Regions from separate parts of the Anaeromyxobacter sp. SG64 genome, predicted to be linked through region 1. Evidence: riboswitches for the same ligand, from Rfam matches in the RefSeq annotation. Region 1 holds a riboswitch; the other holds the start of a gene.
The links. Region 1 has a riboswitch for cobalamin ahead of MNZ29_RS00945 (ribonucleoside triphosphate reductase). Riboswitches for the same ligand answer to the same signal wherever they lie in the genome.
Positions count from the first base shown of each region.

Region 2: another riboswitch for cobalamin. It lies ahead of MNZ29_RS03575 (TonB-dependent siderophore receptor); the one in region 1 lies ahead of MNZ29_RS00945 (ribonucleoside triphosphate reductase).

Region 1 covers NZ_JALCZB010000002.1:51,019-55,345, reverse strand. Annotated here, with positions in the region: gene MNZ29_RS00965 (NAD(P)-dependent oxidoreductase) at 1-130, opposite strand, end outside; gene MNZ29_RS00960 (amino acid ABC transporter ATP-binding protein) at 380-1,138, opposite strand; gene MNZ29_RS00955 (amino acid ABC transporter permease) at 1,147-1,782, opposite strand; gene MNZ29_RS00950 (amino acid ABC transporter substrate-binding protein) at 1,793-2,581, opposite strand; cobalamin riboswitch at 2,764-2,969, shown strand; gene MNZ29_RS00945 (ribonucleoside triphosphate reductase) at 3,096-4,327, shown strand, end outside.
Region 2 covers NZ_JALCZB010000007.1:15,541-19,867, forward strand. Annotated here, with positions in the region: gene MNZ29_RS03555 (DUF3467 domain-containing protein) at 28-339, shown strand; gene MNZ29_RS03560 (ABC transporter substrate-binding protein) at 501-1,310, shown strand; gene MNZ29_RS03565 (hypothetical protein) at 1,461-1,721, shown strand; gene MNZ29_RS03570 (helix-hairpin-helix domain-containing protein) at 1,718-2,038, shown strand; cobalamin riboswitch at 2,151-2,329, shown strand; gene MNZ29_RS03575 (TonB-dependent siderophore receptor) at 2,409-4,327, shown strand, end outside.

The DNA of each region.
Region 1 (4,327 bases):
CGGTCACGAGGTGGCCGCGCCAGCGAGCCTGCTCGATGATCGCGCGACCGGTGCCACCCGTCGCGCCGAGGACGAACAGCCTCTTCTTCTTCCCCCCCAGGTCCTCTCGCTCCAAGGCTGAAGCGCTCAAGCTCGCGTCCTTCCGCTCGGCGATGCGGTCGTCCCGTGGGTCGGGCGGCGCTCCCGAGACCGGGGCGGAACTGCACGGCGCAGGCCACGTCGCGGCGCTCTCGGGGCCGCGAAAAGCCCCGCCGAAGGCTCGCGATTGCTCGCGCGGCGAATCCTCGCGGAGGGGCGGCGCGGCCGCGGCCTGAGCAGATCGCTCAGGGCGTGAGCGCCGACCTCGCGGCGGGGCGTGGAGACGTGACGAGCCGCCGACCTACGTGGGGCCGTTCTGGGAGAAGCGCCTCAGGAAGGCCCGGGTCCGCTCGTTCCTGGGATTGTCGATGAGCTCCCGGGCCGGGCCTTCCTCCACGATGACCCCGCCGTCCATCAGCATGGCGCGATCGGCCACCTCGCGGGCGAAGCCCATCTCGTGAGTGACGACCACCATCGTCATCTTCTCGGCGGCCAGGGCGCGCATGACCTTGAGGATCTCGCCCGTCAGCTCGGGGTCGAGGGCGCTCGTCGGCTCGTCGAAGAAGAGCACCTGCGGGTCGAGGGCGAGGGCGCGCGCGATGGAGACGCGCTGCTTCTGACCGCCCGAGAGCTCGCAGGGATAGGCGCCGGCCTTGCCGGTGAGGCCCATCTTCTCGAGCAGCGCGAGCGCCACCTCCCGCGCCGCGGCCTTCCCGCGCCCCAGCACGCGCACCTGCGCCTCGGTGATGTTGCGCAGCACGGAGAAGTGGGGGAACAGGTTGAAGTCCTGGAACACGAGGCCGAGCTTGAGGAGCGCGCTGCGCAGCGTGGCCTTGTCGGCGTAGACGCCGCGGTCGAGGATCCGGGTGCCGCAGATGGAGATGCTGCCGCTGCTGGCGGTCTCGAGGTGGGTGACGGCGCGGAGCAGCGTGGACTTGCCCGAGCCCGACGGCCCGATGATGGCGAGCACCTCGCCCTGGTGCACCGAGAAGGAGATGTCGGTGAGGACCCGGAGGTCGCCGAAGGACTTGGAGAGGTGGTCGACGGTGACGACGTCCATGGCCCGGCTCAGCTGTAGTACTCGAGCTTCCGCTCGGCGCGGAGGAAGAGCTCGGAGACCGCCCAGTTCATGACGAAGTAGAACACCCCCGCCACGAAGATGGGCGTGGTGGAGAACTGACGCGCGGAGGCGTTCTGCGCCACCCGGAAGAGCTCGGCCACGCCGATGGTCTGGGCGAGGGCGGTGTCCTTCACGAGCGTGATGACCTCGTTGGCGGAGGCCGGCAGGATCCGCTTCACCACCTGGGGCAGGACGATCCGGAAGAAGGTGTCGGCGCGCGTGAAGCCGAGCACCTTGGCGGCCTCGTACTGGCCCTTCGCGATCGACTGGATGCCACCACGGTAGATCTCGGCGAAGTAGGCGGCGTAGTTGATGGTGAAGGCCACGATCACGGCGGTGAACCGATCGTACGAGGCCTCGAACAGATAGTAGGGGGCGAAGTAGACGAAGAGGATCTGCAGGATGAGCGGCGTGCCGCGCATCACGAGGATGTAGAGGTTGACCGGGACGCGCAGGAGCCGGCTCGCCGACATGCGGCCGAGCGCGACCGGCAGGGCGAGGGGGAGCGCGAAGACCAGCGTCAGGAAGAAGATCTCCAGGGAGACGAGCGATCCCTGGAGCATCGCCCCCAGCAGCTTCACCATGCGCGGGTGCTCACTTCCCGACGACCGAGATGTCCGAGCCGAACCACTTCGTGGTCACCTTGGCGAGCGTGCCGTCCTTGGCCATGCTCTCGAGCGCGCCCTGCACCGCGTCCCGGAGGGCGAGATCGTTCTTGCGGAAGCCCACCCCGAACACCTCGGGGGCGAGCGTCTCCTTCAGGACGGCGTAGGCCTTGCCCGAGCGCTTGATGTTGTCGTCGGCGACGATGAGGTCCATCACCACCGCGTCCACGCCGCGGGCCTCGAGGTCCATCAGGGCGGTGAGGTTGTCCTTGAACTCCACCACCTCCTCGAGCGACGCGCGGAAGGCCTTGGCGCCCTCGAGGGCGTCGGCGGCCGAGGAGCCGGCCTGGAGGCCGACCTTCTTCCCCTTGAGGCTCGCGAGGGTGGAGTAGCCGGAGGCCTTCTTCACCACCACCACCTGGGCGTTGCGCAGGTACGGCTTCGTGAAGCTCATCGCCTTCTTGCGCTCGTCGGTGATCGTGAAGCCGTTCCAGATGCAGTCGATCTTGCCGGTGTTGAGCTCCTGCTCCTTGGCGTTCCAGTCGATGGCCTGCGGGACGAGCTTCACGCCGAGCCGCCGCGCGACCTCCTTCGCCAGGTCGATGTCGTAGCCGACGATCTGGTTGTCGTCGTTCCGGAAGCCCATCGGCGGGAACGAGTCGTCGAGGCCGAGGACGAGCGTGCCCTTCTTCTTCACCGTCTCGAGCGAGGTGTCGGCGGCGAGGGCGGTGGCGTGGAGCGCCACGAGGGCGAGCGCGGCGAGCAGGGTCTTCTTCATCGGCGGTTCCTTCGCGTGGGCCTGGGGCGTCGGCGGGCGCCCTGTTCGGGGGCAGCGGAACTTCGCACGCGAGGCGGGCGTCGGCAAGGGGCCTCGATCCCCTGGATCGACGTCTCGCGAGGGGCCCGGCGCATGAACGGCCGGGCACAACATATCCCGTTGACCGTGACCGTGAACCACCATAGGTTGGGTCTCGCGCTGGTGCTCGGGGTTCGCTCCGAGCGAATAGGGAACCCGGTGAGATTCCGGGGCTGCCCCGCAGCGGTAAGCGAGAACGACCTCCGCCACACGCACTGGCCGGTTCGGCTGGGAAGCGGCGGACAGTAGGGTCCGGGAAGCCCCGGAGCGCTCGCGAGCCCGAAGACCTGCCAGCGACCGTCGCCCGGATGCTCGGGCGGCGGCACGACCGACACGCCTCGTGGGAGGGCGGAGGGTCCTCGGCGCACTGCCCTCGTACGGGCCGTCGTGTGCTCGGGTCCTCCTCCGTGTCCCGAGGCCGCCACGAGGAGGGCCCGTGTTCGAGACCATCGAGAAGCGCGACGGACGGGTGGTCCCGTTCGACGCCGAGCGCATCCAGCGAGCCATCGCCAAGGCGGGGGCCGTCACCGGCGAGGTCGACGCGGCCGAGGCGAGGCGGCTCTGCCAGCGCGTCCTCGCCATCGCGATCGCGACGATCGAGGGCCGGCCGTCGGTGGAGCGGATCCAGGACGTCGTCGAGGAGGTGCTCCTCGCGAGCCCCTACCGGCGCACGGCGCGGGCGTACGCCGTCTACCGCGAGCAGCACCGCGCGCTGCGCGAGATCTCCGACACGGCCAGCGTGGCGCTCGTCGACGCCTACCTGGAGCGCTCCGACTGGCAGGTGGCCGAGAACGCCAACATGGCGTTCAGCCTGCAAGGCCTCAACAACTACGTCGCGAGCCACGTGAGCTCCACCTACTGGCTCGAGCGGCTCTATCCGCCCGAGGTGCGGGACGCCCATCGCTCGGGCGACCTCCACCTCCACGACCTGAACCTCCTCGCCGTCTACTGCGTCGGCTGGGATCTCGCCGACCTCCTCACCGAGGGGTTCCGCGGGGCGCCCGGGAAGGCCGAGAGCGCGCCGGCGCGCCACTTCCGCACCGCCCTCGGCCAGATCGCGAACTTCTTCTACACGCTCCAGGGCGAGGCGGCGGGCGCGCAGGCGTTCTCGAGCCTCGACACGTACCTCGCGCCGTTCATCCGGCACGACGGGCTCGGCTACGAGGAGGTGCGCCAGGCGCTCCAGGAGTTCGTCTTCAACCTCAACGTGCCGACGCGCGTCGGGTTCCAGACGCCGTTCACGAACGTCACCCTCGACCTCGAGTGCCCCGCGCTGCTCCGCGACGAGGCGATCGTCCTCGGGGGCGAGCGGCAGGCGGCCACGTACGGCGAGTTCCAGGCGGAGATGGACCTGTTCAACCGCGCCTTCCTCGACGTCATGGCCGGCGGCGACGCGAAGGGGCGCGTCTTCACGTTCCCGATCCCCACCTACAACGTCACGCCCGGCTTCGACTACGAGGACCCCCGGCTCGATCGCCTCTGGGAGGTCACCGCCCGGTACGGCCTCCCGTACTTCGCGAACTTCGTGAACTCGGAGCTCTCGCCGGAGGACGCCCGCAGCATGTGCTGCCGCCTCCGCCTCGACACGCGCGAGCTCGAGCGGCGCGGCGGCGGCCTCTTCGGCGCGAGCCCGCTCACGGGGTCCATCGGCGTGGTCACCGTGAACCT
Region 2 (4,327 bases), on a different contig from region 1:
CCGGCGCCGGCATGCTAACACCGCGGCATGTCCGACAAGCCCGGCGTCCCGCCGCACGCGATCCAGCTCCAGCTCGAGATCGACCCCGTCACGGCGAACGGAGTGTTCGTCAACATGGCGATGGTGAACCACACCGAGACCGAGTTCACCCTCGACCTCATCTACATCCAGCCGCAGGCGCCGAAGGCGACCGTCCGCTCGCGGATCATCACGACGCCCAAGCACATGAAGCGGCTCATGCTCGCGATCCAGGACAACGTCGCGAAGTACGAGGCGCGCTTCGGCGAGCTGGACCTCGGCGACACGCCTCACTTCCCCCACGGAGGCGCGGTGGCGTGAAGGCGGTGTGACCCCGGGCGAGCCACGTCGTCCTGAACCCCCTGCCCGCGCTCGGTGATCGTGCGTCGCCCCCTTGCTCGCCGCGTCCCATGACCGCGCCGCCGGACGCGGTGACGCCCCGGCGCTCGCCTCGCTCGGCGGTCCTCCACGGAGCCAGTTCCATGAAGATCTCCTCCCCGCTCCTCGGCACCACGTTCGAGCTGCCGGAGCGCCCCGGGCGCATCGTCTCCCTGGTCTCGTCCGCCACCGAGACGCTCTTCGCGCTCGGCGCGGGCGACGCGGTGGTGGGCGTCACGCCCTACTGCGCGCGCTACGTGCCCGGCCTCGGCGCGCCCGTGGTCGCCGACTACGTCTCCGGCGACCCCGAGGCGATCCGCGCCGTCCGCCCCGAGCTCGTCGTGGCGACCGACGGCGTGCAGCTCCCGCTGGCGCGCCGGCTCGCGGCGGCGGGGCTCCCGGTGGCGCTCCTGCCCGTGCCGCAGAGCCGGTTCGGCATCCTCGAGAACACCGTCGCGCTCGGGGCGCTCACCGGGCGGCTCGCCGCGGCGCGCTCTCTCTGCGACCGGCTCGAGCGCGCGTGCGCCGAGCTCGTCGCCTCCGCTCCCTCCCCGCGGCCACGCGCGTACGCGGAGCTGTGGTTCGGCCGCCACCTGCGGCGTCCCGGGGGGCGCGCGTTCGTGCACGACCTGCTCTGGCTCGCGGGGCTCGAGCCCGTGCACGGCGATCGGCCGGACGCGTATGCCCCGCCGGAGCTCGACGAGGTGCCGGGCCTCGCGCCGGACTGGGTGATCGTGTTCTCGGAGCCCGAGCACCCGATCGACGCGGAGGCGCTCGTGCGCGAGCGCGGCTGGGATCGGGCGGTCGCGCCACGCGTGCTCGCGTCCACCACCGAGCGCGGGCGGAACCTCATCCACGACGGCCCGTCGTTCGTCGAGACGGCGGCGTGGCTGCGCGACGCGACCGCCGCGTGAGCGCGCGGCCGCCGCGCGGCCGCCGCGGCCGGGCCTGAACCCCCGTTCCGTGGACGGTCCAAAGGATCCCGCGGGGTTGGGACCGGCACAGGCGCTGCTCTCCTGCCGCGCGCGCGCACGACCGCGCGCTCGAACGGAACGGAGAGAGAGATGAGCGACACGAACGACAAGGGCGGCGCCCGCAAGCTCGCGGTCTACGCCATCCCCGACAGCGCGAACGGCGAGCGGACCTGGTGGCCGAAGATCGGCGTCGCGTTCACGAACAGGGACGGCAGCATCGCGATCCTGCTCGACGCCTTGCCCCTCGGGACGAACAAGCTCCAGGTGCGCGAGCTGCGCGAGGACGGGCGGCCCGCGGGGAACGGAGCGCCGCGCCGCGTGGGGCTCGAGACCGTCGAGGTGCGGCCGTGAGGCGGGCCCTCCTCGCCGCGGTCGCCGCCGCGGTGCTGCTCCTCGCGGGCCCCGCGCTCGCCGCGAAGAGAGCGCTCGGCCCGGGCGAGCGGATCGACCTCAACCGCGCGAGCGTCGCCGAGCTCATGCGCCTGCCGGGCGTCGGAGAGAAGCGCGCCCAGGCGATCGTCGCTCAGCGGGCCCGCCAGCCGTTCCGCCGGCCGGAGGACGTGCTCGTCGTGAAGGGGATCGGCCCCGCGTGGCTCGCGAAGGTGAAGGCGAACGTCGCCGTGGGCTCCGCTCCGTCCGGCACCGCTGCGGTGACCGCACGGAAGTGAAGGCACCCGGATTCGCTCGGGGACCCGGCCGGCGCATGCACTCTCCGGCCGGGTGCCCCGGCGACGCCCCGCGGGGTCCTGCTTGACACCCGGCGCGGGCGGGCGCTACTCGTGGCTTCGATTCAGCGGCACGGAGGAACAGGGAAGCCGGTCGAAGTCCGGCGCGGTCCCGCCACTGTAGCCGGGTGAAGGTGCCTCGGAAGTCGCCACTGCCGCAGCCCAATCGCGGTGGGAAGGTGGAGGTACCGAGCGGAGCGTCCCTCCGCGACCCGGGAGCCAGGAGACCTCCCTCCGAGCCTGTCGCGCATGGTGCGCGGCCTCGCCGTTCGCGGCGAGCAAAGATGCATCGGGTCCGGAGGAGACCCGACACTTGGGCTCGACTTCCCGCTCATCGGGGCGCGCGTGCGCCCTCGTCGCCGCGCTGGCGCTCGGGCTCGCGCTGCGTGCGCGCGCCGACGGCACCGTCCCCGACGCGCCGCCGTCCGAGAGCGAGCCGCCGGTGCGGCTCCCCGAGGTCGAGGTCCGGGTACCACGCGCCGAGGTCGAGAAGGATCCGACCGCGTCCGCGACGGTGGTGTCCGCGAGCCGCTTCGAGGGCGAGGCGAAGGACGTGGCGCAGCTCCTCGCCACCGCCCCGGGCGTCTCGGTCACCCGCTACGGCACGCTCGGCCAGCTCGCCACCGTCTCGGTGCGGGGCGTCGCCGCGGACGGCGTGAAGGTGCTGCTCGACGGGCTCCCGCTCGGCACGGCTGGCGGCGGGGTGGATCTCTCGACCATCCCGCGCCAGTGGATCTCGCGCATCGAGGTGGTGCGCGGCGCGGCGGGCGCGCAGTTCGGCGCGGGCGCGCTCGGCGGCGCGGTGAACGTCGTGATGCGCCAGGGCGAGAAGGGCGAGCTCTCCGCCGAGGCGACCACCGGCGCCTTCGGCACCTACGCGATCTCCGCCGACACCGTCGCGGAGGTCGGGCCGTTCTCGCTCTTCGCGGCGGCCACCGGCGAGGACACCCAGGGCGACTTCACCTACGCATTCGACGACCGGCCGTCGCTGCCGGGGAGCCCCCTCGAGGAGCGGACCCGCCGGAACAACGGCGCGCGGCGCGCCGGCGCCCTCGCCAAGTTCGGCGGGGTCGCGAGCGGCTTCCGGGTCGACGGCCTCGCGCAGCTCACGGCCGGGCGGCGCGAGCTCCCCGGCTCGCCCTACCAGCCGACCCCCGCGGACTGGGAGGAGGACGGGCGGGTGCTCGCGATGCTGCGCGTCGCGCGCGCGGTTCACCCTCGCCTCACGCTCGCCGCTCGTGCGTTCGGCCGCCGCGACCTCCTAGACACGAGGCTCGCCGCGACGGGGTCGGACCCCACGCGGCAGCGCGGCGGCGCCGGCGGGCTCGAGCTCGAGGCGGGGCTCACGCACGGGCCGGGCGTCCTCACCGCCGCCGCCTCCGCGGAGGTGGAGGGCTACTCGAGCGACGCGCTCGGCGGGACGCGGAGCCGGCCTGGCTTCGCGGGCGCGCTCGCGGAGGACCTGCTCCTCGCCGGCGGCCGGCTGCGCGTCGGCCCGTCGGTGCGGGCGGAGCGGACCGGCGGATACTCGGGCGTCTCCGCCAAGCTCGGCGCGGCGCTCGAGCTCGCCCGCGGCCTCGCGCTCCGGGCGAGCGGCGGACGGACCTACCGCGTACCGAGCTTCGCGGAGCTCTACCTCGAGCAGGGGCTCCTCGCCCCGAACCGCGACCTGCGCTCGGAGAAGGGCGCCGGCGCCGACGCGGGGCTCGTCTACGACGGCGCGCTCGGGCTCCTCTCCGTCGGCGGCCACGCGACCGTCTACGACGACATCATCACCTACGAGCCGGCGAGCGTCGGCAGGTTCCGCCCGTTCAACACCGGCCGCGCCTTCGTCGCGGGCGTGGAGGCCGAGGCGGCGACCTCGCCCTGGCGGCGCGCGCTCGGGCTCGCCCTCTCCGGCGCGTACACCTTCCTCCCCACCGAGGTGCTGCGCGGCAGCGCCGACGTGCTCGGGAACGCGCTGCCCCGCCGGCCGCGCCACCGGGTCTACGCGCGCGCCGCGATCTCGCCCGGCCGGGTCGGCGCCCACCTCCAGGTGGAGCACGTGCGCGACCAGTACCTCGACCTCCGGAACCAGGCCCGGCTCCCGGACCAGACGATCCTCGGCGCAGGCGCCTCCGTGCGGATCCTTCGCCAACCGCTCGTCGCCCTCCACCTCGAGGTCGAGAACCTCGGCGACGACCGGACGCTCCTCGACGGCTACGGCAACCCCCTCCCCGGCCGGACGTGGAT